Regions from separate parts of the Parendozoicomonas sp. 2304DJ65-17 genome, predicted to be linked through region 2. Evidence: predicted binding sites of a transcription regulator. Region 2 holds the regulator's gene; each other region holds the start of a gene.
What was found. Region 2 encodes FNR, which switches genes on or off when oxygen is low (the NO sensors DNR and NnrR bind a similar motif). Its sites were predicted from a motif close to TTGATNTANATCAA; they were not measured.
Positions count from the first base shown of each region.

Region 1: the regulator FNR is predicted to act here: its motif matches at 8,063-8,076, upstream of ACY2RR_RS14380 (ribonucleoside triphosphate reductase).
Region 3: the regulator FNR is predicted to act here: its motif matches at 7,114-7,127, upstream of ACY2RR_RS16090 (EutN/CcmL family microcompartment protein).

Region 1 covers NZ_JBYVJV010000005.1:145,036-154,828, forward strand. The annotation lists gene ACY2RR_RS14340 (TCR domain-containing protein) at 1-554, shown strand, start outside; gene ACY2RR_RS14345 (ethanolamine ammonia-lyase light chain EutC) at 682-1,383, opposite strand; gene alkA (DNA-3-methyladenine glycosylase 2) at 1,617-3,101, shown strand; gene ACY2RR_RS14355 (methylated-DNA--[protein]-cysteine S-methyltransferase) at 3,098-3,598, shown strand; gene ACY2RR_RS14360 (hypothetical protein) at 3,722-4,087, opposite strand; gene ACY2RR_RS14365 (hypothetical protein) at 4,296-4,982, shown strand; gene ACY2RR_RS14370 (anaerobic ribonucleoside-triphosphate reductase activating protein) at 5,013-5,735, opposite strand; gene nrdD (anaerobic ribonucleoside-triphosphate reductase) at 5,760-5,936, opposite strand; gene ACY2RR_RS14380 (ribonucleoside triphosphate reductase) at 5,964-8,000, opposite strand; gene ACY2RR_RS14385 (hypothetical protein) at 8,203-9,465, shown strand; gene ACY2RR_RS14390 (CBS domain-containing protein) at 9,533-9,793, opposite strand, start outside.
Region 2 covers NZ_JBYVJV010000018.1:29,647-39,439, reverse strand. The annotation lists partial or broken gene ACY2RR_RS24255 (hypothetical protein) at 1-732, opposite strand, end outside; gene ACY2RR_RS24250 (hypothetical protein) at 905-1,516, opposite strand; gene ACY2RR_RS24245 (hypothetical protein) at 1,551-2,204, opposite strand; gene ACY2RR_RS24240 (hypothetical protein) at 2,430-3,086, opposite strand; gene fnr (fumarate/nitrate reduction transcriptional regulator Fnr) at 3,583-4,341, shown strand; gene ACY2RR_RS24230 (adenine phosphoribosyltransferase) at 4,351-4,893, shown strand; gene ACY2RR_RS24225 (hypothetical protein) at 5,022-5,522, shown strand; gene ACY2RR_RS24220 (TraR/DksA family transcriptional regulator) at 5,562-5,894, opposite strand; gene ACY2RR_RS24215 (VOC family protein) at 6,604-6,921, shown strand; gene ACY2RR_RS24210 (dihydroxyacetone kinase subunit DhaK) at 6,970-7,971, shown strand; gene ACY2RR_RS24205 (DAK2 domain-containing protein) at 8,052-8,696, shown strand; gene lsrF (3-hydroxy-5-phosphonooxypentane-2,4-dione thiolase) at 8,723-9,607, shown strand; gene ttcA (tRNA 2-thiocytidine(32) synthetase TtcA) at 9,752-9,793, shown strand, end outside.
Region 3 covers NZ_JBYVJV010000006.1:182,553-192,345, reverse strand. The annotation lists gene ACY2RR_RS16135 (diol dehydratase reactivase subunit alpha) at 1-933, opposite strand, end outside; gene ACY2RR_RS16130 (diol dehydratase small subunit) at 940-1,428, opposite strand; gene ACY2RR_RS16125 (propanediol/glycerol family dehydratase medium subunit) at 1,440-2,099, opposite strand; gene ACY2RR_RS16120 (propanediol/glycerol family dehydratase large subunit) at 2,114-3,778, opposite strand; gene ACY2RR_RS16115 (BMC domain-containing protein) at 4,134-4,412, opposite strand; gene ACY2RR_RS16110 (BMC domain-containing protein) at 4,442-5,104, opposite strand; gene ACY2RR_RS16105 (EutP/PduV family microcompartment system protein) at 5,351-5,788, opposite strand; gene eutS (ethanolamine utilization microcompartment protein EutS) at 5,812-6,159, opposite strand; gene ACY2RR_RS16095 (cupin domain-containing protein) at 6,241-6,711, opposite strand; gene ACY2RR_RS16090 (EutN/CcmL family microcompartment protein) at 6,737-7,009, opposite strand; gene cbiB (adenosylcobinamide-phosphate synthase CbiB) at 7,262-8,197, shown strand; gene ACY2RR_RS16080 (sulfite exporter TauE/SafE family protein) at 8,313-9,074, shown strand; gene ACY2RR_RS16075 (NUDIX hydrolase) at 9,214-9,720, shown strand; gene ACY2RR_RS16070 (carboxymuconolactone decarboxylase family protein) at 9,769-9,793, shown strand, end outside.

The sequences.
Region 1 (9,793 bases), on a different contig from region 2:
GGCAAGAATTTTATTGCAAGTGCCCGGGAACAAAATGCTTGAAACGCTACTGTAGTTGCTTTGCTAAAGGGGAAATGTGCAGTGCAAATTGTAAATGCAAAGACTGCAGAAATAATGAAGAGCACCTCGACGAACGTGCAGCAGCTATAGCCAAACTTGGCACAAAACCTCTGGGAGATAAATTTGAAAGAGTTACCGGCGGCGGGTTAGCCCACAGAACAGGATGTCGTTGTACGAAGGGTTGCTCACAAAGATACTGTGAATGTTATGACAATGACGTGAGGTGCACGGATAAGTGTCACCCCGATTCACCAGATTGCCGCAACAAGCAGAGCTTCGCTTCAGAAGCAGCCACTACCAGCACTTCAGCCTCCCGAACATCAGCCAAACACATCGTTCGAGCCCCACCTGATCAAACGAAAGCACAACACGAGTTCGTCGTTCGTCCAATAACTTATGGCGATCAACTGCCAAGCCTGCCTCCGGCTGAAATTATGCAGGCATATATAAAAGCGCAAATGGCGATGAGTAGTCTTTTACAAACAAAACCTTAATTCAGGCAATCATGACGAAAATGCCCAAACCCGCCGCTCCAATACAGAAGCCAGATACCTTATACCAGATCATTCGCTGTAACTTATGAGTAACCACTGCTTCCATAACCAAGTCCTCACTTTTTATTTAGCTTTTCAAAAGCGCCCCATGATCACAACCTCTGCCAAGCAGAGACATCAATTGGGACATTTTGTCAGTACATATTTCCCCAGCCTGACAAATATCATGCACCTTACGGCTTGCTTCATTTCGATCACCTGAACCCAACAGGTAACCAGATAACACTCTGGCTTTGCGGGCTTCACACCACTCCTCAACTAACAATAACATTTTAGAAATATTAGCGACTGAAGCGATTTCATAACCAATATTCACCAGTCCTTGTTCCACAACCCAGAGAGGCGAACAGTGAAGTCCTTTGGCCAGTGCATCCTGGTAGAGAATCTTCAAAATATCAGCACTGTGTCGATTAATCGCCGAAGCCTGATCACTGCCCACAACAGCAAACGCCAGATCAAAAGGATTGCTAATGCGGGAATCATTGAGGAATTTTTTACTCTTTGGATGCAATCTGCTGGCCAGACCAGACTTATCCATCAAAGTTTCATTGCTATTCAGGCAACTTTTCAGTCTGTGTACGGGTAAGAGAGTTGAGCGGCGTAAAGCAGGTATCAGCGTGTCATATTCCAAAGGCTGGGGAATTACATGGGAGCTCTGCCAACGGGAGCGGGCAAAGGTGTAAGTCAGATGATGCTGCCCCGGAAGGGCTTTGCGTGCGCCCATACTTTCCGAGTTCGATCGGCTCCACTTACTCAATGATCCAGCCATAGATATCCAGATAACTTACGCATGTTTTTATTTTTCGATAGTTAGATACTGCAACAGACAGGCCAATATTAAAAATAGCGAAAACGTACAAAAAACAGGAAATTTCGAAAAATATTCGCCCCCTTTTTGAGCAAAGATATGGAAAGCCGCCCCCAACTGGCGCAATATCCTCTGTGTTATTCATGTCCGATTTTTGCCAGTGCATCACGCCTTAACCCTGTAATCTTTGCAGCATGAACACAGACTTTGAGCAATGTTACCAAGCCCTGAAAAGCCGTGACCGTCGATTCGATGGCCGGTTTTTCGTAGGTGTCAGCAGTACCGGAATCTACTGCCGACCAGTGTGCCCTGCGCGACTGCCAAAACCGGAGAACTGTACCTTTTTCAGTACTGCTGCAGCAGCGGAACAAACCGGCTTACGCCCTTGTAAGCGCTGCCGACCAGAACTGGCCCCCGGGCTTGCCTGTATTGATATGCCCAATGCATTACTGGAGGAAGGTTGTCGTTTGATTAACCGAGGCTATCTGGATCAGCATACCGTTGCTCAATTAGCTGAAAGATTAGGAATCAGCAGCCGTCACCTTGGGCGCTTATTTCATAATGATCTGGGCATATCGCCTGTAGATCTTGCTGTAAATCGACGTCTTATGCAGGCCCGGCAACTGATCCGGGATACCTCTCTACCTATTACCGATATTGCCTTCAGCAGCGGCTTCCAAAGTGTACGTAGTTTTAATCAGGCCTTTCGCCAGCATTCCGGGCAAACTCCCTCAAGTCTCCGCAAAGCAGGAAGTACAAAACTGTCAGGGCCAGTAAAACTTCACCTCAGCTATCGCCCTCCTTATGACTGGAGCGAAATGCTCAGCTTTCTTTCAAAGCGTACTATTCCCGGTGTTGAACAGATTACCGATACTTACTACCGGCGCACGGTCTGTATTACGGAACAACAAGGCACAGCTGAACCCATAACATTCCGAGGATGGATAGAAGTCAGTAACCTTTCCGAACGCTGTCTGCTGCAGATTGTTTTAAGTCCTGAGCTGACACCTGTTGTCAGTGAAGTTTTACAGCGAGTCAGAAGACTGTTTGATCTGGATTGCGACCCTGACCGTATTCTTCAGCGATTAGGTTCTCTGGCGGAAGAAAACCCCGGTCAGCGGGTTCCCGGAGCCTTTGATGGTTTTGAAATGAGTATCCGCGCCATTCTTGGGCAACAGGTAACGGTGAAAGCAGCTCATACATTAGCCACACGTGTTGCTCAAAATTTTGGTACGCCGATTGAAACACCATTTCCAGAACTGGCTTTTACTTTCCCTCAGCCGGAAGTTATTGCTGGCTTAGAGCAAGAACAACTGGGCAAACTTGGCATTGTACGTCAGCGCTGCAAAGCTATTTTTTCCGTGGCCGAAGCTGTTGCCAGTCACGAGATTGACCTTTCACCGCTGGCCAATGTCTCTGAAACCTTGAAAAACCTGGAAGCTCTAACCGGCATTGGCCCATGGACGGCACAATACATTGCTATGCGCGCCTTAAGTTGGCCCGATGCTTTTCCTGATCAGGATTTAGGTGTTATCAAAGCGATGGGCACCAAACACCGGAAAACAATTCTGGAATACGCCGAACGTTGGCGACCATGGCGAGCCTATGCGGTACTGCATCTGTGGCACCGCCCTTTAGATCGACCTCGTCTGGCACCCGAAAGTGAGAAACAAATATGATCTTTACCAAATTCAACTCCGCTTTTGGAACCACCTTTGCCGCTGCCGATAACGGCAAACTCTGCCACCTGTGGTTTCCCGGCCAGAAGCATGAGCCAGACCCTTCTACCTGGACGAAGAAAGATGATGAGCCAGTATTTGCCCTGCTCAAGCAACAATTACAGGAGTATGCAGAAGGTCAGCGACACACATTCCAGCTACCTCTGAACCCTCGCGGCACAGACTTTCAGAAAAGTGTTTGGGAGGCTCTGTTGAAAATATCTTTTGGTGAACACAGTTCTTATGGCGTACTGGCCAAACAGCTGGGGAAACCCAAAGCATCACGAGCTGTAGGTGCGGCCGTTGGCAAAAACCCCATTGGCATTATTATTCCCTGCCACCGGGTGCTTGGCAGTACCGGAAAACTTACGGGTTTTGCTGCTGGTCTAGAGATGAAAGCTCAACTGTTGGCGGTGGAGGGGGTACTGGAACCGGAACAACAGGCTCTGTGCTTGTAAGACCTACTGAAGGATCGACAGATGTTCGCCCATCCCTGAAGCCAGATCAGGAACTCTTTTACTCTGAAGCCTTTGGCCTTTTAATTCTGTCCAGATGCATACACAGCCCAATAAGCAGTGCAATCACCCTTTGGGCTGTATCATCACCCAACAGGCATTTGGAAAATTCTCGAAAATCTTTTGCAGATTGCCTTGCTCCAGCCATTGAGCAACAGTCATTCCCTGGGTTTCTAACGCTTCTTTAACTGTTCTACCCAGCTTGTGCTCCATACTGAGAAACTCTTCCGGAGATTTCCAGACTGTCTCTGTTTTCTCTTCATCCTTCCAGTCAGCCGGAATATTATTAGCAAGATACAATGTTGTGAACGCCCCTTGCGCAGAAACAATGGAATGGCGGCAGAAACGTCCGGCAGAAATTGCTATGGCATGAGGCTGCCGGGAATCGATTGAGAATGTTGAAGATGATGATTGCTCTAGTGCACAGGCCACTCTGGAAATTCCTGTTCTGATAGCACAATTACAGATAGAGGACTTTCAGATAGAAGAGTTCCGGGCACTAACCAGTATGCAATAACGTCTGACCAACCATCAGTCTTACGATTTTTACACGTATTTATTTGAAAAGAATGCAGCCACTTATGATACTTGAATCATAGTTTGTATATTTCTAGCAACAGCTAACTCAAGGAATGAGAGTATGCTGGCATTGAAGCTAAGCCCAAAATCAATCACCTCGCTAATCGCTATGGTGGTATTCCTATTTATTACCGCAACAACCCGATCAGCGTTCGCCTGTGATTTAACAACAAGTATTAACCGTGCAACTCCCAGTGAAGTGAAAGAGTTCTTTGATAGAAAAAACAAAGTTGTCGTAACCTTTGTGGGGTACTCTGGCGCAGGCTATGAACACGAAGAAGAAATGCTTAAAAATGCTGCAAACATTCTTGGTGAATACCATCCGTCAGAAGCGATTATTAATATTGGAGCAACACCGGATGGTATAGGTGGGGTTTACAAGATTGCTAAAGACAAGGGTTTCGTCACTACAGGTATTGTTTCTCATCAAGCCGAAAAATTTGGTGTGGAACTCTCCCCCTGTGTTGATGAGATCTTTTATATTAAAGACTCCCACTGGGGCGGTTTTATCAATGGCAAAGAGACTCTGTCACCAACATCAGTTGCCATGGTCGAGAATAGCACTGTAGTGATTGGCATTGGTGGAGGTGCCGTTGCCAGAGATGAACTTATTGCTGCAAGCCGCCTTGGAAAGTACATCCGTTTTATTCCAGCCGACATGAATCATAAAAAAGCCATTGAAAACGCCAGGAGAAAGAATTTACCGGTGCCCACTGATTTTAAAGGTGCTGCGGACAAAGTCTTTTAAACAGAGTCCGCTCATTAAAAAAACATAGCTTTACCGCACAACAAACTGTTCAAACAGGTCACCGGCTTTACTGAACAACCTGTTTTGCAGAAGCGGCTCAAGCTCGACATTTTCAAGATCACCGTTATAACAGTTCTGAATCCGGCATTTCTGTATTGCAAAGTTCTGCACACCTTTTTCGTATAGATTTTGCAATAGCGTTTCGAAACGTTCTGGGCTGATAAGATTCCAGTTGACTGTAGTGCGTACTTCACATGGAACGCCGGATGCCATCAAAATATCCAGGCTCTGCCAGCCCTTAGCTCCAGCAGTTGTACCCGTTATTTGCGGGTAATCCTCTGGCAAACCCTTAATATCCAGGCCAACCCAATCCACAAGGTTCAACAAAGTCAGTAATCGCTCGGGCACCTGACCGGCTGTATGAAGACCAACCTTAAACCCCATGGCTTTGACTTCCCGTATGGCTGTTGCCAAACCACTCTGCAACAACGGCTCACCACCACTGAAAACTACGGCATCCAACAAATCTTTGCGCTGCTCCAGAAGGCTGATGATATCCTTCCAGGACACATCCCCAGCTCGGGAAGAAGTAGGAAGAAGATCAGGGTTATGGCAGTACTGGCAACGCAGGTTACAGCCACGGGTAAAAACCACTGCCGACAAATGATCTGGATAGTCGACAGTGGTCATTGGTACCAAACCGCCTATCCGTAATGGGACGGCGGCCAGAGGCAATACATCAGATACGTGCATTCACTCTCACTCAATAGGCTTTACTTAATGAGCTTCACTGGCTTCAACAAAATGCTGGCGATCCAGCTGTTCTTGCTGCTTGCCGGGATTAAATGACACCACCGGGCGGTGATAACCCATCACTCGGGTCCAGATTTCACAGGGCTGACGCTCATGGTCTTCCAGGGTAACTTTGTTCAGGTTCTGTTCTTCAGCGTGCATATTGTTCTCCCTTGTTATTGTCAGCTATTAAGCCTGCTCAAGCTTTCTGCGTTTTTCTGCCAGAAGTTCCTCATCACAGCGGGGACAGAACTGATGTTCGCCAGCCAGATAGCCATGATGAGGACAGATTGAGAATGTTGGAGTGACCGTTATGTAAGGTAACCGGAAAGAGCTGAGTGCCCGCTCCACCAGCTTTTTACAAGCCTCAACCGATGACACCTGTTCTGCCATATACAAATGCAAAACAGTTCCACCTGTGTACTTGCACTGCAGCTCATCCTGCCTCTGCAGAGCCTCAAAAGGATCATCGGTAAAACCTACAGGTAACTGAGAAGAATTGGTGTAATAAGGCTTCTCCAAAGTCCCCGCCTGCAGAATACCTGGGAAACGTTTACGGTCTTCCTTTGCCAGCCGGTAGGTTGTGCCTTCTGCCGGAGTGGCTTCAAGGTTATACAGATGTCCGGTTTCTTCCTGGAATTCGACCATGCGGGCACGGATATGATCCAGAAATTCCACGGCAAACTCATGGCCTTCTGGCGTAGTCAGGTCATGTGCACCTTCAGAGAAGTTGCGCACCATTTCATTAATACCGTTCACTCCAATAGTGGAGAAATGGTTACGCAAAGTGCCAAGGTAATGTTTGGTATAGGGGAACAGGCCGTTATCCATATAGTGCTGAATAACTTTTCTCTTCACCTCCAGACTTTCTTTTGCCAGATCCAGCAGCTCGTCCAGACGGTTGAACAACGCTTCTCTGTGACCAGTATGAACATAACCCAGCCGGGCACAGTTAATGGTGACGACTCCCAGAGAGCCAGTCTGTTCTGCCGAACCAAACAGGCCATTGCCCCGCTTTAACAGTTCCCGCAAGTCCAGCTGCAAACGGCAGCACATGGAACGCACCATGTTCGGGGAAAGCTCAGAATTAAGGAAGTTCTGGAAATAAGGCAAACCGTACTTGGCGGTCATGGCAAACAACAGGTCTGCATTAGGGCTATTCCAGTCAAACTCCGGTGTAATGTTGTAGGTGGGAATGGGGAAAGTAAATACCCGGCCTTTGAGATCACCTTCAGTCATCACCTCAATATAAGCCCGGTTGATCATATCCATTTCGATTTGAAGATCTGCGTAGGTAAACGGCATCTCTTCACCGGCAATCACAGGTATCTGTTCTTTCAGATCATCGGGGCACACCCAGTCAAAGGTCACATTAGTAAAGGGTGTTTGAGTACCCCAGCGGGATGGCACATTCAGGTTATAGATAAACTCCTGAATATATTGCTTCACCTCCCGGTACTCGAGATTATCTACTCGGATATACGGTGCCAGATAAGTATCAAAGGAACTGAATGCCTGGGCACCGGCCCACTCGTTCTGCAAAGTACCAAGGAAATTCACCATCTGACCAACAGCACTGCTCAGATGTTTGGGAGGTGCCGATTCCACCTTACCGGGTACACCGTTAAAACCTTCATAAAGGAGAGTGCGCAGAGACCAACCGGCACAATAACCAGACAGCATATCAAGGTCATGGATATGAAGATCACCTTCCCGGTGTGCTTGTCCTACAGATTCTTCATAAACATGGTTAAGCCAATAGTTGGCAGTGACCTTGCCGGATACATTCAGAATCATTCCACCGAGAGAATATCCCTGGTTGGCGTTGGCACTGACCCGCCAGTCTTTACGGTCAAGATACTCCTCAACAGAGGCTTCCACATCCAAAAGGGTTTTCTCGTCCTCCCGAATATCTCTATGGCGGGCACGATACAGGATATAAGCCTTAGCGGTATCGAAATAACCGCTGACAGCCAGCACCTGCTCAACCATGTCCTGAACCTGCTCCACATCGGAGACTTTATCTCCCCAGAAGCGGTAGCCAATCAGCTTAAGAACTTTATCGGTAAGTTCTCTGGCTTCCTCCTGGTCAAACTCACCTGTGACACGGCCAGCCTTGAGAATGGCTTTGAATAGCTTGTCTTGTTCAAACGGTGCCCGCTTGCCATCACGTTTAATAATGCTGGCAGGCAGCCCTCGTTCCCCCTGAAACACTTTTGGTTCCATTCACTTTCTTCTTTATAAACATTGGATGGAGAGTAGTTTCAGAAATGGCAGAAGACTGCGTATTGATGCCTGTCAGCAAACGCCCAAGATTACTGCAAATAGTTAGTAAAGCTAACATACGTGCCATCAAAGGCCAATTCAATGAATTAACAATCTGTCAGCGGGTCTTACTTTGCATCGCCAATGAAAAGAGGACTCCAACATGGATCTCATTAATATATTACGCCCCCACCTTGAACCACCTGAATCATTACCCTGGACCGTCGTCCCCCGTGCCGAAGAAGGTAAATTAAACCCGGGAATTCAGGGAACCAAAAGATATAACCGTTGGGACATGGCGATACGAGCTGGCCACGCAGTTATTCGAAATGCCCATACCGAGTCCTGTGAGAATATGGCTCAAGTAAAAGGCCAAGCCACAAGTCTTTACAGTAAAGACATTAAACAAGCCTGTTTTAGCACCCCAACACCACTGGCTGTGGGCATTACAACAGGTGGCCTCTCCTATGGTTTGTGCGAATACAAAAAAGACATGGGACCAGTGAAGACCGGCCTTTGCACTTTTGTTGGAGGAGCAGTTGGTTTTGGCACAGCAGCTGGATGGGAGTATGCCAAAACTCCTGAACACAGAGTGAGAGAAGCCCGTAATACAGCCTTCAAAGACTTCTGTGAGCATGAAGTCAAAGTATCCGATAGAGAATACGTGGTTGTTAAATTACCGTTGGATATAAATGCCACTCGAGCACGTCACAAACAAAAACCATTGACCTTTTCTGATGAAGATATCAGCAGGCACATCACACGATACACCGGCAGACAACGTAAGTTGGTTCAGCAAAATGGTCGAATCAGAGATCTCTACATGCTCAGGGAATCTTGTAAGCGCGAACAGGAAGCCTGTGATGCAGCAGAGCAGGCGCTGGCAGAAAAGAAAAAAGATCTGGACGCTAAGCAGGCCCGGTTAAAAGAAACTCCATCACGCTCCACAAATCTTTTAAGGCAAAGGCAGCAAGCAGTAGAAACAGCTCGACAGCAACACACAATTGCAACGTCTGACCTCAGAGCGGCCCAAAGCCGAATGAACAGCGAGCTGAACAAAATTAAAGATATGATGGATTTGCTAACTGAAAATGACTGGCATTTGATGAACAAGCATATGGTTCCTTTGATGCAGCTCGAGCAGCTAAGAGATACTCGTAAAGCGATAGCAACTGATAAAACTGCTTATGCTACGAAAGCAACCTTGGCAGCTACAGGTCTTGATGATATTGCCTTGAACGGTACCTATCCAGAAACAGATCCTCGAGATGAGGAAGAGGTAGACCTTTCTCAACTGCCACCAGTTCCCACAGAGATTTACGATGATAAATATGTGGAAAGGCTGCTCAGCCAGCTACCTCCTGTTCCCACTTCCATCCCCGAGCATATCGAGGGTGACATTCCGGATGAAGACGAGGAAGAGTAATTTCCTTGCCAAAAGCCATAATGAAAAAGCCCTGATAATCAGGGCTTTTTCATATCTGAAAGAACTTCTAACGTGTCGCAATTCCCAGTAAATCAAGCGCCGATACAATTCCCAGAAGAGTCTTTCCTTCTGTAACCAGCACACGGTGAATATGGCCTTTCACCATGGCATCGGCCACTTCTGAAAGGGGCATCTCAGGATCAACCCGGAATACAACAGGAGTCATGATATCGGTCACCATCACATCCTGATCTATAGATTCATGGAAGGTGCGCATCTCTTCACGGGACAACGCGCAATCCAGCAACCCCTTCTCAAAATTATCGTC
Region 2 (9,793 bases):
CTTCTCAAGGCGCTCCTTCTCAAGGCGCTCCTTCTCAAGGCGCTCCTTCTCTAAACGCTCCTTCTCAAGGCGTTCTTTCTCTAAACGTTCTTTCTCCAGACGCTCCTTCTCTAAACGCTCCTTCTCAAGGCGTTCTTTCTCTAAACGTTCTTTCTCCAGACGCTCCTTCTCTTGCTCATTGGCCAGAGCTTCCTTGTGCTTCCTCTTAATTTCTTCTGGATCCCATTCTGCATAGGAACCACCTTGATCACCGTCCTGATCTTTTTCCTGAGGACCAAGCCCATGCTCTTTTCTATACTCTTCTTTAATCTTCTCTGGATCCCAATCTACATAGTGAGGGCTGTCTTGCTTAACGGGCGGCGGCGTTTTCTGATTTTTCTTGTCGTCAGTTGGTTGATTCTTCTGCCTCTTTTGAAAATCATCCTTTATTTTCTGAATTTCTGCGTCACTCATCCCCATATAGACACGAGGCGTATCCTGAGCGTCATCAGATGTGGGAGGAGGGGGATTATCATTATTCTGATTTTCGGTATTGGTGCCATCTTCTTCCCCGTCCAGCATCTTATTCGCAACACTGGCAGCAGCATTAAAAGCATTTGCAACACGATCAAAAAGTCCAGCGTTTGAGCTAGGAACAAAGAATATGACTGATGAACACAAAAGCAGTGACAACACATGGCTACTGCAAATGCGCCTGAAAATATCTAACTTACTTTTGATTGGATTGCTCATAGGTAACTCCTTTACCAAACCTGAAATCCTGCGCTCCGCCTCCCTGGCAGAGATATCCTGATTGTTTAGATACAAAACAAAGGAGTGAGTTCCTAAGACAAAGGTCTAATACCCTTGAAAAACAAAGAAAAAAGGCGCCATTGGCGCCTTGAAAAACTAAAGGGGGGATGTCTTACTTTTTGCCTTTACAACGGAAAGTTGCGGTTACATCAAACTCGCCGGTTCTATAATCCGGTGCCTTTTCATCTACTTGCTTCATTCTAGCATTCAGAGCATTCAGCCCATCAACCAGATACTTATCAAGATTTTGATCGTGCGCACGCTTAGCAGCCTTCTCATCCGTTCCACAAATACTATTTACCAGATAATTGGCTCCCTTTTTCAACTTGTCGAAAGCGCCGTAGAGCACAACGGCCGCACCAACCAGAGCACACATCCCGCTTTTCCCCCAGGCTGAGAGAAAAGGATCCGGAGTATAGGAATCATCCCTGTAGAGCTCCATATAGCAGTCAAAGAGAAAGCCACCACCGTAGTACAAACCAGCAGCCGCACCAAGAAAAACAACACCATGCAAGATTTGAGCTGCAACTCTCTGGCCTAGATTAGGCTTTACAAGCTTCGGTACATTTTCTATTTGCTGACGAAGGGTTGGCTTTCCTGGAACAGCCTCCACATCCATGCGATCCATTTTCCCGGATTTATGATGCACCTGCACATCATCTTGAGAGCCGGAACTGTCTGTATTTCTAGCTCCTCGATAACTCCTCATATTTGCTGCCGCCATAATCTATCCTCCTTGATAAGATCAATTTAAAACGTTAATTAGCCAGTACTCTTTCAGTCGTCACCCTACTCTGTGATCTATTCCGACTGCAGTTATCAATCATTTTGTTCGTCATATCGCCAGTAATGCGCGCGCCAACCAACGCTCTCTGCTCCAACGCTTCAATCTGTTTCAGTTGTTCTTCCAGCTGGGCAACCATCTTTTCCTTCCAGGAAATACTGAGATCCAGCTCACTGGGGCCAAACACCCTGGTGGATGTTTTGCTATTAACCCACTTTGCTCCCTGAACCAGCAGAAAACAGTTCACCAGTACACATCCGGTTAGCTTCTTATAGAAAGGCAAACCACCCAAATCCCGGAACCGGCCTGCAGAGTTACTCAATGTACCCAGAGGCAGCCAGTTCTTAATCAATGGCAGTGTATAGAGACAGGGAGCAGTAAATGCGAAAATCGCACCAACAGCGGCATACCCAACAAGAGATAAACAGGCCTTACCCAGAGATGTGACTATGGACATCTGGCTCTGCCTCTTGGTCGGAATCACTCTGGCCTGCTGGTACGGGCCGATCAGCAGTTGATCCGACTGATCACGGACATCCTGCATTTGCTGAAGATCGGCATCATCCTCAAAGGACGCTTTGTTTGACTGTTGCGGAGGGGTTCCTCCCTGTCTATTTACTCCCTTCATGTCCAACACTCCTTGTTAAACCTGAACCATTAAATAAGCCACCTCTGACCTTGAAATAGCCAGCAGAAAGCCTCGAATTACCCTTTTCGACCGGAGAAAACAGTAGGAGGTTCCGTGATGGTTAGTATGCCTAACAACACTGCAAGATGAGCTGACAGAGGGGAGAGGAATTAAACCCGCCGAAACGGGTTTAATTTACGGCATTAAACAATTCTATCTTATTGTTTAAGTCCTGCGGGGAAGGGGCTTAGAAGCATCTTCCAGCTCGGTGATACGCGCATCGTACTCGTCATGATCTTCAAGCTTACGGTTAGCCGCTTCAATCAGAAGCTTGTTTTCAGTAATCCGCTGTTCATGATCATTGGTTTCAGAGTTACACAGGCGACCACGTGTAGCGGTTCTTACACCCCAACGCAAGAAATCAACACCCATGGGGACTAGACCAACCGACCAGCCACCCTTAACCGCAGCCTTGTAGCTACCACCAGCACTCAATGCCTTGGTCGTCGCCTCAGAGCAACCAGCGCTTTTTGCAAAATTGTAAGCGCTCTTGGAAACTGCTTCTCCAGTTCCACCGAAGACAGCCCCGGAAATGATCCATGGCAGGTAATGGTAACTAAAGGATCTTATTCCATATAGGAACATAGAGCATACTTCTTTAGCTCCACGACCAGCAGAATAGAATGCGTTTGCGACTTTACGCTGACCAACAGCAGTTGAAGCAGTGTCATCACCGCCACCCATCTCAGCATCCTGCTGAGGGTTGCTAACTTCTACAGTTCGACCAGAGTTCTGCGCAGGGGGCCTAGTGTAATAACCCAGAGTTGTTAGTGCACCTACTCCTGCTGCAACAACACCGCCAATGATTAATGGACTTGGCATAAAAACCTCCATAGTTTTCTAGTGTTACCTGATCCCATAATTGTGTTTGAGCACAAATGGCCCGCCGGGCACATACCGGATCAGACGTTATGAGGCCTTCCAGCCTCCCATGCATGCCCAAAAAGCCCGGCAAGCCGGTGAGTTCATGCTTGTCACTATTGACCGGAGACTAACGAGGAGGTTCGTGAATGGAGGCGGTTCTGTCAGATTCACTAACGGGATTGATCAGGAGCAACGGAATGGCAACTCGGCAGAAAAACGGGTTCTCTATTGATAAACAGCAATGTGTGACCGATTTTTTTTCCGATGGGTTTTAATTTTTTTTGTAATGGCAACCCTAAAAGACACCAAAAAGATGACAAGAGACCATCATTTGAACAAAAACAACAGAAAAAAAACCATTATAGGTATCTGCCACAGGGTTAAAGTTAGCCCCGTATTCCCATACAATAGGCTCACTCTCTACATCAGCCAATCTGGTTCTTAGGGGCTCAATATGGCGCCAAAACTGAACGTACGGCATGCCAGCCAAGTAGCCTGCAGGGACTGTAGCCTGAGTCCTTTGTGTCTGCCACTGGCGCTTAAAATAGAAGATATTGATGATCTCGATGAGATCATCAAGCGCGGCAGACCATTGAAAAAAGGCGAACATCTGTTCCTGGAAGGTGATGCATTTCACAGTGTTTTCGCAGTGCGCTCCGGTGCGCTGAAAACATACACATCCACCAATGAAGGTGAAGAGCAGATAACTGGGTTCTACCTGCCCAGTGAACTGGTCGGCCTCAGTGGGCTGGATACAGATACCTATCCGGTGTCTGCCCAGGCTATTGAAACCACCATGGTTTGCGAAATTCCCTTTGATAAGCTCGAAAAGCTCTCCGACAGTCATCCTGCTCTGCGCCGCCAGCTTATGCGGATCATGAGCAAGAAGATTCGTGAAGACCAGCAGATGAAACTGCTGTTGTCGAAGAAAAATGCTGACGAGCGTATTGCGACATTCCTCATCAACCTGGCCAGTCGTTTCCGGCGCCGGGGTTTCTCCTCACAGTCTTTCCGCCTGTCCATGTCCCGTAACGAAATGGGCAACTATCTTGGTCTGGCGGTAGAAACTGTAAGTCGTGTTTTCACTCGCTTCCAGAAGGCGGAACTCATCCATGCCAACGGTAAAGAGATTGAGATTACCAACGCAATGGAGCTGTGTAGCCTCGCAGGTGGTAAACTGACTGACAGTCCTGAGGTTGTAAACATTCAGTAAGTTAGTGATATGAACCAATCTGCATTTAGCGAAGATCGTCTGCGCGGCCTGATCCGGGCCGTGCCTGACTGGCCGGAACCCGGTGTTATGTTCCGTGACATTACCACCCTGCTCAAGTCTCCCGAAGGCATGGGCATGGTTCACGAAACGTTTGCCGAACGTTACCGGAACAAGGGCATCACCCATATTGGCGCCTTGGATGCCCGGGGATTCTTGTTGGGAGCACCACTGGCTGCAACCCTGCACCTACCTCTGGTTATCTTCAGAAAGCCCGGCAAACTCCCCGCAGAAACAATATGCGAGGAATATACACTGGAATATGGTAAAGCAGCCCTTGAGGTTCATACCGACTCTCTTTCCGCTGGCGACAAGATCGTTCTGATTGATGATCTTATTGCTACTGGCGGCACCCTTCTGGCAGCGACCAAACTGGTTAATCGCCTGGAAGCAGAAGTCGTAGAAGCAGCAGCCATTATCGACCTGCCAGCTCTTGGTGGCTCATCCAAGCTGAAAGAAGAAGGCATTGCTTCCTTCGCACTCACCAGCTACTGATCCCCTCCGAACCAGTCTGGAATAACCGGGCTGGTTTACTTTCCTTTCAATTTTGCCGATGTCTCTTTCTGAAAGTTCTGTTATACCTTTAGGTACAACAACGGTTCTCATCGGAAGAGATAAAAGATATGGGTATCTGTGCCAAGGAACTGCGCACACTGGTTATTCGCCCCACGTTAAAACATTTAGGCCTGTGGAGCCCCGCTGCTGAGGATTTACTTTTGGGGACGGCAGCCCAGGAGTCAGGGCTTGGGGAACATCTCAAAATGGATAACCAGCGAGCACTGGGTATCTACCAGATCACACCCCGCATGCACCGAAATGTTTGGGATAACTTTCTTTCTACTCAGCCGGAACTGGCAAGCAAGGTGAGAGGTCTGGCCAGCCAGCATGAGTTTCTTCAGCATCCTCACGCCGAATTAGCCACAAACCTTTCTTACGCGACCGCGGTTGCACTAATGATCTATCTTCGCCGTGGTAAACCGCTGCCTGCCAACTTCAAAGATAACCCCAAACGGTTGGGGCGCTGCTGGCACAACAACTTTCACAGTAAACCACAGGGTACTGTCGATGACTTTGTCGACCACTACAACACCCTGATCCGAGGCAAGGAAACGAGCCAGAGCTAAGAAAGTCAGATTCTGGTATATGACAAGCTGCTTCAGCGGTTATTGCCCACGTGCTTCCGCACATTTCACACACAGGTTGGTGTAAGGCATGACTTTAAGGCGTGCCAAAGGAATTTCCCCACCACAGTCAACACAGAGGGTGTACTCTTCCTCGTCAATACGCTCAAGAGCTTTCTGGATAAGATGAAGTTCATTGACGGCCTCATTACCAAGAGCGTCTATTACCTCATCGTTTTCCCGTTCCTGAGCCTGCTCAGACCAGTCAGCATTGGCTTTTCGGGTAACATCTTTTTTTATGTTATCCAAACGCGCTTGCAACTCTGCCTGACGACTCAGCAACACTTCACGAAATTGGTCATATTCCCCTTTCATGGTTGATTCCCTCTGCACTTTCCTGACTTATGGAACTAAGACTGGCTGACTTATCACTACAGAAATGCCCTTATTCTTACATCTGGAGCAGGCATCCCCTTACATGATTTATGACTTCTTATATTTTGCATTCTAGGGTTTACGATCAGCGCGGCTGGTGACATATATCAACAACAGGCTGACCGAGTTTAGCAAACCTTCCGCGCCTTCCAGCAACAGAAACGGCCTATCACTATAATGCGACGTTTTAGCAGGAATACCAAGGGGCACATATCACAAGTCAGAAAAGTATGGCCAGTCAGGCAAGGATTGCCGGAATAGGCATCAAAATGGCTGCCGCGGATCCCATATAGTACGCGTGGCCAATGAATCCATTTCGGGGATATTCCTGTTTTACCAAATTGAGTACTTTTTTATCGATCTATGCCTAGTGTTGCACTTAACTGGCACCAAACCTCTTTCGTGTTGCACTTGCTCAAATTTATCCCCTTCTTCCCGGAAAAACTGTTGCACTTGGATGAACTCTTTTATTGCACATTGTTGCAGTTGACCACCAGAAATCCCTTACCCGCCAAGCCCTCAACCTTCCCACAATTTCGAAAAAAAATGGAACCTGATTCACATCAAAAAACACCTCTCCGTTAATCGTATCTTTGCCAGTGAAGAGAACAATTAATCAGTTCAAATAAACCGGCAGAGGGAATGAAAGATGAGAACATTTAGTCATATCGGAATTCCAACAGACGAGATTCACGGGAAAGAAGAACACAATCTCGATGGCGGCTTCCATATTACTGACTACTCAAAATCACCAAGCAAAGTGGAATGGCTGCGCTGTGATAAAACCTGCGTTTTGCCAGAGGTGCTGCAAAAAACTGCCCACGTTGCCTTCGAGGTTGATGACCTGGATAAAGAACTGGAAGGTGCCAATGTGCTACTGGAACCATGGATGGCAAATGATCACCTGCGCATTGCTTTCATTATCGAAGACGGCGCTCCCGTTGAATTAATGCAAGTCATTCACTGATTGTCAGAGCTTTTCGTTTATTTGCCACTCATTTGGAGAGCATGAATCATGTCCATGAAAAAGCTGATTAATGATCCTGAAAACCTGACACCTGAATTACTGGAAGGTCTGGCTCTGGCATTTCCAGAAAAGGTAAAGGTTGTTTCTGAAAAGATTGTTTGTCGCACACTTCCAAAACCTGAAAATAAAGTACGCATCGTTACTCTTGGTGGTTCTGGTCATGAACCAGCACTGAGCGGCTTTGTCGGTGAAGGCATGCTCGACTTCTCTGTGGTCGGCGACATTTTTGCCGCCCCCGGAGCTCCCAAGCTTTTCGAAGCCCTGAAGATGGCAAATTGTGAAGCCGGTGTTTTGCTTGTGGTGCTAAACCGTGAAGGCGACGTTATGGCTGCCAACATGGCCCTGGAAATGGCCAGGCGCGAAGGCCTGAATGTAAAAATGCTGCTGACCCATGAAGACATAAGTGCTGGCCTGGATGCTGACATCAAAGATCGTAGAGGCCTGGTCGGTTGCGTACCTGTGTATAAAATTGCCGGCGCCGCGGCAGAAGCAGGCCTGAGCCTTGACGAAGTGTATGAAGTCGCTGATCGCATTCACAAGAATATGGCTACTCTGGCAGCGGCTGTGAAAACAGCCACCCATCCACAGTCCGGTCTTGAAATCGCCGAGCTGGCTGATGACGAAATGGAAATTGGTATGGGCCAGCATGGTGAAGGCGGTGGCGGCCGCTGCAAGATGCTGTCTGCCAACGAAACCGCTGAAATCATGATCGATAACCTGTGCAAGGCTATTCAGGCTGATTCTGGCTATGAACTGATGTTGATGCTCAATGGTGCCGGTGCCACCACTTTAATGGAACTGCTGATTGTAAACCGTGCCTGTCATATCGCCCTGCACGAACGTGGAATCACTGTTGGCTGCAACTGCGTTGATGAATATCTCACTGTTCAGGAAATGGCAGGATTCCAGATGTGTATCGCCAAGGTTGATGCTCAACTCAAAGAGCTCTGGAAAGCTCCGGCAGATACCCCTTACTGGGTAACCCGTTAACTCTCAAACTTACAAACACATTCCACTCAACCGGGCAGAGTTCCTCTCTGCCCGCGAGATCTCTTTGCCGGAGGAATGCCATGACCCAAGAACAACTCACCAACCAGCAATTTATCGATATGTTGATGGCAGCCTCCCGGCATGTGCTGACTCATACCGACATACTGAACCAGCTGGATACAAAAACCGGTGACGGAGACCACGACACGACTATGCGCCGTGCTATGAAAGCACTGCAATCATCCATAGAAAAAGAAGCCGGGAAAGGCAGGAAACAGCTGGCGGATGCTGCTGGCTGGAACATTATGAGCCAGGATGGCGGTTCTGCCGGCATGCTGATCGGTGCATTCTTTATGGGCATGAGTGAAGGACTGGAGGGCGGACAGCCTGCTGTTCAGGAACTTGCTCTCGCCTTACGTGCCGGAACAACAAAGCTACTCAGCAACAGTGGAGCCAAGGTTGGCGAAAAGACCATGGTCGATGCCCTGATTCCCGCTATTGACAGCTTTGAAATTCTTGCAGAGAAAGGGGCAAATCCGGCAGAAGCATTCACAGCTGCCGCCGAAGCCGCTACCTGCGGTGCGGAACAAACAAAAGACATGCTACCAACCCGCGGCCGGGCAAAAAATATCGGTGAACGCGCCATTGGCCACACAGACCCAGGAGCCACCAGCATGTCCATGCTGTTTACTGGCTTTACCAACTACTGGGCCACACAGCAGTAAAACAACAGAATGAAGGAGGACAAACAATGGCGGACAAAGACGGTAATATTCTGGCGAAAAACTACAAGTTGGACATACCTCAGACGGCAGAAGGTTATCACCTGAAAGGCATGAACCACTGCGGCTGGGGCATGAAATATCGCCTGTCACGGATCTTCCGGCCAGACACTGGCAAAACTGTGATGCTGGCTTTTGACCATGGTTACATTATGGGAGCCACGGCAGGACTTGAACGTCTGGACCTGACTATTGAGCCCCTGGCGCCATTTGCTGATGCCCTTATGGCGACCCGCGGCGGCCTGCGCACCTGTATCTCTCCTGACCATAATAAGGCGGTGATTCTTCGTTCCACCTCTGATGGCACTGTTCTTATAGACGACATGAGCCAGGGAGTGGTCGGTGTTGATATTGAAGATGCTGTGCGCATGAACGCTTCAGCCTTGGCGGTGCAGTGCTTTGTTGGTGCAGAGCATGAATGCCAGAGCCTGGATAATCTGGTGAAAGTCATCGACGCTGGCAACCGCTTTGATATTCCAACCCTTGCCGTTACCGCCGTGGGTAAAGAGATGGAGCGCACTTCACGATACTTTACCCTGGCCACCCGGGTATTGGCAGAGCTGGGGGCACATATTGTCAAAACCTACTATTGCGATGACTTTGAGAAAGTAGCAGCAGCCTGTCCGGTGCCAATTGTTGTGGCCGGAGGCAAAAAATTGCCTGAGCGGGATGCTCTGGATATGGTGTACAGAAGCATAAGAGATGGCGCTGCTGGCGTTGATATGGGCCGTAATGTATTTCAGTCTGAATGCCCTGTTGCCATGATGAAAGCCATCAGCACTGTTGTACATGATGGCGAAAACACCAGCCACGCCTGGGACCTGTATTGTTACGAAAAAGACAAGTTGTCCTGATATTCCGATTATCTCTCCGGCAAACACAACCGGGCATGCACGAAGAATTCGTCATGCCCGTCTATTATTGTGTAGAACCCAATTGGTCAGTTCCCCAGCTACCGGTATAATTGCCGGTTTTTCCGCACAGCATTTTTATTCAGAATGACAGCATCTACCCTAGTGGGCGCCGATAAGACCGAATTT
Region 3 (9,793 bases), on a different contig from region 2:
AACCTTTTCCAGCATGCCGCCAGCATTGGTGCCGGGCTCACCGCGTACATCCTGTAACGGCTGGCACACTTCCAGCCCCTGCATAATCACATCGGCACCGTGATCAACAGGAACTTCACGACTCTTGGTTGCTCCAAACAGCTGCAACTTACCGGCAGGAATAACCCTTGCCTTTACATCGCCGCTGGGAGTTTTTATAACCACCGCAGAACGGTTGCCAATCAACGCTCTTGAGATCGGCACGATCATGCGGGTTTCATCAGAATTCAGATTAAAAACAGTGGCTATGCCATAAGGATTAGACAGTGTTTCCACTACCTGACCTTTCTGGGCCACTTCAATAGCCGTGAGCATATGTACAGGAATACGATCGAAGTGATGGACTTCATCAATAATCGGTATGGGGCGTTCCAACCGGTTATTCACAAGCACTGCGTCGTCTTTCTGGAGAATGGCGCCACGGATATTTACACCATCGCTGACAAAGCGGTTTATCTGTCTGGCAGCGACTTCAAAATCAATTTCTTCTGAGACAAGGGCAATCACATCCTGACCTATATGAGAGCCATTAATGTTCTGCAAAAGAACAGACTGGCCAACCCCCAGACCTATACCGCCGGGTGTGTGAGGGTTGTGACCAATCATCGTGGACTCAGTGATGATGGTTTCGGTAATAGTTTCCATCGCCACGTCACCGATAACAGGCGCAGCTTCGTTAATCCTTATTAACGTAAGATCCGAAAGCTGGATTCCCGCAGTTTTCAGGGCTGCTGAAATGGAGGCAAAAACGCCTTTGATATTTTCAGCGGTACCCTTGATCCCTGTGGTTTTGGAAATACCACAACCCAGTATTTTCGTACCTTCGTCATCGACCTGCGCTACCGCGCTTTCCGTGGTCGCATTGCCGATATCTACGCCTGCAATCAGTTTCATACAGGATCAGGCCTCTTTCAGACGACCGCGCTTTTCGTACATATCAGCGGCTTCACGAACCAGTTTGCCGTTGATCACTGCGTTGTACTTGCCTTCCAGCTCTTCAGCGATAGCAATCATTTCCGCCTTGGTAGAACGGTAAGGACGCATAGCTGTATAGATTTCCAGAATCCGCTCGTCGGGCACGGCAATCAGCTCAGCCGCACGACGCAGGTTGCCGGCAAAAGCTTCACGGTTGATGCTTTCAGCAATCTGAGCCTGCTTTTCCAGAGTTTCCGGAGCAATACGACAGTCGTCGGCTTTTACCGCGCCGGACATAACCGCGTCCATGGTGAAGTCGGCCAGTTTTTTACCGGTTGCAGATTCCACAGTATCTGGCTGCTTCTGGCTCAGAGGGTAACCTTCCAGACCCTGCTTGGCGGGTGCAGGAGCAGACGCTCCTCCCATTTCAGCAAGAGCTTCTCTGATCAGCTTTTCTAATACCTGCTGTTCCATGTCATCCCTCCTTAATTGAATACGGCTTTGACTTCGACTGGCTTGCCACCAGGTACAACGCTTTCTGTCTCCTTGATGTGGAGCAGTGCAGCGATTGCCTGATACTTAGGACGAGCCATCTGGTCGTTCAGAGCCGGAACAGGGCGGGGAGACTCCCCTTTGGCGTATTTAGCAGCGTTTCTGCCAATCATGCGGAAGTGTTCCAGTTGCAGCAGAGGTGCCTGGGAGAACAGTTCCAGGTTGGTCAGAGGGGCCAGATCCTTCTGGTGAATAACAGATGTTCCCTTGGACTGAATGCCGATACCGATGCCGGAGCCACTGAGTTTGGCGCCGTCGTTACCAATCATGGAAACATCGGAAGTTCTCAGTACACGGATAAGACGTGGTACCAGTCCTTCTTCTTCGATGCCCGCCATCATTTCACGGATAACATCTTTGTGAGCCAGGCCGTGGATGGTTTGGCTCTGATGAATGCTGAAAGCTGGCGCAACAGCGATAACAACTTCGTCGGTACGAGTGCCTTTCACAGCCTCAGCACCGTCAATCATTTTCAGAGTGCCGGTAGTTACAGAGGCAACAGGAGCAGGAGCTGCTTCAGTTTCAGCTTCTGCAGCATATTTGCTGACTACAGACTCGATGATTTTTCTTACATCATCCGGATTAATTTGCATAATTCTGTCCCTCCTTACTTGATGCTGGACGCATCCATGGCGTTATCGATGTCGGACAGCTGAGCCCAGCGATCAGCGCTTAGCTGGTATCCAGTGCCAGGACCCATGTAATCGTTACGGTCGTTCACTGCGCTGATTACGTTGAAGTCTTTATCGAGAATGGCGGAGGTGTGCAGATGGTCACCAGACACCCGCAGTTTCATCAGATTGAGCAGAGATTCGGCAACATCATCAAAGCCACTGGTCTTAATAGCTTTAACAACATCAATACCGGTTACGCCGCGCTCCATCATTTCACCGGCTGCTTTGATATCCACAACAACATCACGCTCTGGCATATCTTTGCTGCCGTGTGCGTAAGTCGCCGCTTCAACTTCTTCATCAGTGATTTCTGGAAGACCCAGATTTTCAAAGACGCCCTGAATAACCTTGGCGGCCTTGTTACGAACACAAACAACCTCTTCTTCCTTAACGGGTTGCAGGCCTGCATCAATCTTCAGGTCACGCTGGATTGTGTTCCAGTCGTCGTAATCTTCCGCATCCCAGTTAGAACCGGCGAACATGTTGTCGTAGTTCGGAGTGGAGCTGTAACCGGAGCAGATAAAGTCTGTGCCTGGAATCATCTGCATCAGTGAGCGAGCAGTACGACGCAGGTCAGAGTGAGTGAAGGTCTGGTCGTTACTGGAAGCGCATTCCAGATCCAGCATCATGGCGATCAGGTTTTCTGCAAGAATCGCACGGATACCGCCAGGTACCGCACCTGGTACACCAACACAGCTCACGGAACCGTTCTGGATGCCCTGAACACCAGCGCCCTTGGTCATAAACAGGCAGCGGGCTTCGAGGTACAGCATGGATTTGCCTTCGGCATAACCCATCAGTACTTCAGAACCGGTACCGGAGGTGTAACGCATCTTCAGGCCGCGGGAAGCATAGGCGGAAGCCAGAAATGCCTTGGACCATGGAGTGTCATCACCATCAATAAATACTGGCTCGGTGCCGTATACAGATACAGTTTCTGCATAAGCAGTCAGTCCACGCATACCAAGAACCAGCTCGGTAGCTTCTTCAACAGCGCACTGAGTCAGGATACCCGGACGCCCTACCTGTGCGCCCACCAGAAGAGAGAGAGCGTTGAATGGTGCATAACGGGCAACACCAACAGTGGTTTCCTGCTCGTCAAAACCACGCAGAGCCGCTTCTGCAGCATCCGCAGCAATCTGAACAGGGTTATCTTTCAGGTTGGTAACGTGGCACTGGTTAGATGGAGTCTTACGGGCACGCATCTTGTTAACCGCCATCATCATTTCCAAAACGGTCATATGTCCAACAACTTCAACAATCTTTGCTGGAGTCATAGACAGTGTCAGTTCAAGAACCTGATCACGACTTACATTAATATCAACAAGCTTGCGAGCCACATCCAGTGAATCAACAGCCATTGCCGCTTCAACGTTTTGCAAGCGAATGGCGTTGTCGGCAATAAAGGCATCGAGAATATCGAAGTCTTCCCGCTGCTTGCCATCAAGCTCTGTTACTTTTCCATTAACAACCTTGATTCCAGGCTTTGGATCAAGGGGGGAGTTCATAGCAATAAGGCCAACTTCCGGCCACTCTTTAACATAGCCATCTTTATTGACGGGTCTGTCTTTTAGGACTTCAAAGCGCTTGGATTTCATTCACTATACCCCTGGCGATGCAGGTGCCGTTTATCCCGGCCGCACGCAGTGTTATGCAACATTAAAATTCAATTCAGGAAGCCCCGAATCAGATTTCTTATCCATTTATGTAGTTATTTACTTACCTTTAACCAGAAAGAAAATAACTCTTAAAGCATGCAGATAAACAACGACGTATCAGTAAAAAATGCTGAATAAACACATGCAGTTTAAATTTAAAAAGGAGTCATTAATTAAAAACAAAATGCGTAGTTAAATACCGAATCAAATATAAGTATTATTTCCGCGAGCTATTTAATGACTCCTGAACAGTTTTATTTATTAACAATCCGAATCATTCAGACCGTTAAATTAATTACACTGAAGGCAAGATAGTCTCGACTTCACCATGGGGGCGTGGAATCACGTGTACAGAAACAACTTCGCCAACACGCTCTGCGGCTGCAGCACCAGCATCAACGGCAGCTTTTACAGCACCAACATCGCCGCGAACCAGAACAGTGATGAGACCACCGCCAGCCTGTTGCTTGCCGACCAGAGTCACGTTCGCCGCTTTCACCATGGCATCTGCAGCTTCGATAGAGCCGACCAGTCCCTTGGTTTCAATCATTCCCAGCGCGTTTGATATAGCCATTTTTCTCTCCGGGTTGGAACAGTTATCGTTTATTTATCATTCTGCCAGCAGGCCAGTATTGCCTTAACCAGCTCATTCTTTCTGGCAAACTTTATTTTCTTTCCATTCAAATCTATTCCCTTTAACCCACGCGCCATCTTTCGCAGATCAACTGTGCGACAGGCATGGAGTTCTTCTTCAGTCATTTTTCCACGCTCTGGCAATGCCGACTGAACAGGATCAGATTCTTTTAACTTAAATTCAGTATTGTTTTCTTCCTGAGTTTGTTCTTCATCTTTTATAGAAGAAACTTTCGTTAAAAGGTCTTCTTTATTGGGCTCAGGATCAGGCGTAATTGAGGCAGAAGCAGGAATTTTTACTGGCTTCTCTACTGTTTTATCTACAACAGGTGGAGGTGTTTTCTTTCTGGGTAAGGTCACATCCTGAATAAGACCGGTAATCCCTTTTCCCGGTCTTGGAATAACATGACTTGAAATAACTCTGCCGATATTTTCTGCTGCTGCAACCCCCGCTGTTATTGCAGCCCGAACAGCTCCAACATCACCTGTAATAATTACGGTAAAAAGTCCACATCGAACTTTTTTCAGGCCGACAAGATTAACATTTGCTGACTTCAGACAAATATCTGCGGCTGCAACAGCTGTGAGATAACCACGGGTTTCAATAAAACCCGATGCATTCTTTCCTGCCATGGATACCACCATCAGAGCTTATGGCAAGCAGGTTAATAGAAGGCTTTGGTTTTGTTTTTGATTTAAATCACAGGTGCTATAACAGTTTCAGGAATGTTTTGTTTATTTATAATTAATTGAAAAGACTATCTTTTTAATTGTCTATTTTTATCTGTAGTTTATGTCTTTATTTTGTATATTTTGACGCTGATCGCAATCAGCGCCTTTTTTCACATTCTCCATAAAACGGTCAAAATCGGTCACACTTTAGTGGAGAAAATTCTTCAGCTCTTCCAGTCCACTGCCTGAAACTGAACTGATTTCAAAAATCTTTTTCACGCCTGCATTCTCCAAAGCTCTCCTTGAGAAAGAAGGGTTGGAAAGGTCAGTATCGGTTTTGGTAATAATCCCGATCACATCCTGGTTGAACATACTGGTGAAGTTTGGGGGAAAGCTTGATGACTTGGTGGAGCTGTCGTGAACCAGTGCTACAACCTCATAATCGGTCGAAGAAGTCATCAATATATTGTAAAAGCGTGGGCTCTCCAGATACTCACCCGGAGTGTCCAGAACCTTGCCACAGTACTCCATTGATTGTGTTTTCAGGTACTTCAGTTCTTCGCCAAAAAGAGCCTGTTTAAGCGTCGTTTTACCTGAGCCGGTTGTTCCTACCAGCATGGTTTTTTTCATAACCGTTTTCTGCATAGTCGAATTCTGTTTTTACCCAACTATGAACGAGTAATTTCAGCGGGAGAGAACTTGAGCATCCCACCGAGAAGATCAAGCACAGCATTAAGAGAAGACTCGACGCTGCCTACATCTCCAGAAACAACCAGACAACCAGTAAAACGGTCAAGGAAACCAATTTCTACGCCTGCGGCTTTTGTCGCCACATCGGCAGCAATAATAGAAGCTTCGCTGGGGGTAATAGTCATAATGCCGATGGCACTGACTTCATCAGGATCCATGCCCAGTTTGGTGACAAGGTTACGCTGAGGATTTGCAATAAGGTGGGCCAGAGTAACCTGTTTACCAGGAACATATTCCTGTATGACGCGTTCTTTATGTTCAGACATGAACTGCACCTTGTAATAATTGAAACACTAAAAGGCGACTAATGCCGCCTCTTAGTTACACCGTTAACTGAACAGCTCTAATTAGCTGTTAGTGTCACGGCCAATTTCTTCCCAGTTGGCTGGGTAAACAACAAACATAAAGCGGGCAAAATCTGGCGCGCTGAACTGGATCTTGCTGCCCTTAGGGATCAGGATCATATCGCCGGCGTTACCAACAACTTCACGACCGTCGATGATTACTTTCAGGGTACCTTCAATAATGTAATCGATTTCGTCGTACTGCAGTTCCCAGTCGAAAGTGGTTTCGCGCATTTCCATCATGCCGCAACCCAGACGCTCACTTTCGTTCAGCTCCAGCATGTCGGTGATGAATACCTGGTCACCAGGCTTGCCAGTGTCAAAAGGCTTGCACTTAACAGTGTTGGTTTTAACAACAGCGACGCCGGAAGAATCTACGTGCTTTTCAAAATCAGGCTTGGCAACAGCACCAACCTGTTCAGCAACAACCTTACGAACGATCTGCTCAATTACTTCAGCGGTAATCTGAGTCATGGAGGGGAATTCCTGTTTTAGTGAATTATGCGCTGGTAACGTCCAGATCATCGACAATGCCAACAATGGCAGCATCAACGGGAACTTTGGGTTCAGGGCAAACCATACGGGCAGCACCACCGCGGGCTATCAAAACAATGTCGCTGAAACCGGCACCGACATTATCAATAGCCACCATGGCATCGCCTGTTTCTTCGCCTTTCGCATCCAGAATGCGCACGACCATTAATTTGAAGCCATCCAGGCCTTCGTGTTTACGAGTTGCCCAGATATTGCCTACAACTTTGCCGATCAGCACTGCCGAACTCCTGTCGTATGTCTGACGCGATCTGTTTAACTGAAAAGGACCGGGCCATGGAATATTGAATGCCAACAAGATAAAACGCGCACTGACCAGGCAGTTTGACTTGAATCAAGCATCCCCGGTTCACCTGTGCGACCTGAGTCAAAGGAACTGGGGATTTTCTTGGGTCATACGATGCTCTGGATTTCTGGCAGTTGTTTTTGTTCTATCATCGCCGGTGGTTGTTGAGGGCACACATACGGAACCATGACTGAATTTCTGACTTCTTTTGGCACACAGCTTTTACTGGCTGTTCTTCTCGACTTTTTATTCGGCGAAGTCTCCCGCTGGCATCCTCTTGTCGGTTTTGGAAATATCGCGAAGAAGGTTGAATCATTCTTTTATCCAACAGAAGAAGAGATGAACCCTGAGAATAGGTTTCCTTCAGGTGTTCTGGCTCTGATCACAGCGATTACCCCTTTTGTCTTTATTGCCTGGCTGGTTGCCGACATTCCTTATCTGGGGTGGTGGATAGAAGTTGCTCTTCTCTATTTTGCTATTGGTGGAAGAAGTCTTGCGGAGCATGCGCGCTATATTAGCCAGCCTCTATGCAGAGGTGATCTTGATGAGGCTCGTAAGAAAGTAGGCTGGATTGTCAGCCGGAAAACCGATGATCTGCCAAAAGATCAGGTTATCAGAGCAACTATCGAATCTGTTCTGGAAAACGGTAATGATGCGGTATTCGGTGCAATTTTTTGGTTTATTATCGCCGGTGCTCCGGGAGTTGTTCTTTTTCGCCTTTCAAACACTTTGGACGCAATGTGGGGGTACAAAAATAAGAAATATTTGTACTTTGGCCGCGCGGCAGCCTACCTGGATGACATACTGAACTGGGTTCCTGCTCGTTTAACCGCATTAACTTATGCACTTCAGGGTAACTGGCGTGACGGATTGCATTGCTGGCAAACCCAGGCTCGCAAATATAAGAGTAAAAACGGCGGCGCAGTTATGGCTGCAGGTGCAGGAAGCCTTGGCTTTACTCTTGGTGGAAAAGCTATCTATCACGGCAAGGAGTTAGAAAGCCCTGAACTTGGTTGCGGAGCTCTCCCTAAAACATCAGATATCGAGCGCTCAATTAATCTGGTTACCCACGGCACCTGGTACTGGGTAGGAATCACCCTTGTTTTAGCAATCTTCTTCTAAAGGGCTGTATCTGAAAAACTATGCATAAGTGAGTTAGATAATCTGACTCACTTGTTATTCATGACAATTCTGAGCGTCTATATATTTCCCTCTTAATTCTCAGAATTCCTCATTCATGATGCCAACCGATTTTTTATTTTATCTTGTCGCCATACCTGCCGTTTTAATCAGTGGCATGGCTAAAGGCGGGCTGGGAAATATGCTCGGCACAGCCTGTGTTCCGCTAATGGCTCTTGTTATGCCTCCCGTTCAGGCAGCGGCCATTATTCTTCCCCTGCTATTGGTCATGGATTTTATATCACTGTGGAAATTCAGGGGTCAGGTAGATATTAAGGCGCTGAAAACCATTCTGCCGGGCTGTCTTGTCGGTGTTTTTATTGCGGCTTTTGTATTCAGCCAGCTTTCTGAGCAACATATTCGCCTGCTGATAGGTGTAACTTCTTTATCATTCTGTGTTTTCCAATGGTTAAAACGAGACAATAACAGCCGAAAGTCCCCCAGCTATAGCCGGGGTTCTTTCTGGGGAGCACTGGGAGGATTCACCAGCTTTGGTATCCATGCCGGTGGGCCGCCAGTAACAATTTATTTACTTCCTCTAGGCCTCAGCAGCCATCTTCTTATGGGAACTCAGGCCTGGATATTTGCGGGCATGAACCTCAGCAAGATTATTGGTTATGGAGCTCTTGGGCAGCTAAGTACAGAAAACCTGCTTTCTTCTGCGGTTTTACTCCCTTTCACACCTTTGGGAGTTCTTATGGGATATGGATTACTCAATCGCCTTCCTGAAAAAGCAATTTATGGATTCAGCTACCTGTGTCTGGCAATTTTGGGGTCAATACTTCTCCTTCAAGGTATTGGACTCCTTCCCTCCTTATAATTCGATGGAACTGTTTGTAGTTTCGGTTGTCGATTAAACAACCTTCCGCTTTTGCGCAGGGGATCAGCTCAATAGTTGTTGCCATGTAGCAGCTATCATTTTTAAATACGGATAAAAGTAGAAAAACGGCCTGCTATTCATGTTCAGTCACAAGCTTAAGTTCATTCTTCCTTTGTTGACACTTGTGGTGGCATTGGCAGGTTGTCAGAAAGCACCTCCGAAACCCTGCCCTTACGCAAAAGACAAAGAATCCGGAGCCAATGCCGGATGCCTTCTTACCCAGGGCGATGACGTTCTTATTATTACAATGCGCCTGACAGGGAAACAGTCTATTCCCGGTGGTACTTCAGAAGTGGGGGAATCTCCCCGCTGTACGGCCTACCGAGAAACTCTTGAAGAAACAGGTATACAAGTTTCTGTTCATGAGTTGCTCGAAGAATTCAGCAATGGCTTCCATGTTTATCGCTGTTCTCAGGTAGACTCATCTCAGGAGCCTTCTCCGCAGGATTGGAAGGAAGTCAGTGATGTATCCTGGCGATCATGGTTATCTCTTAACGAAGAGAACTGGCGCTACCCTGAAAGGTTTGAACACACCCGCAAAATGATTCGCGAACAAATTACCGGTATCAGTAAACAGTTGGACTAGCGCTATAAGGGCATGTAGGGTGACCAGCTTTACGTGCCTGGAGCTGATATGAGAATAACACCTGCTGACCCGG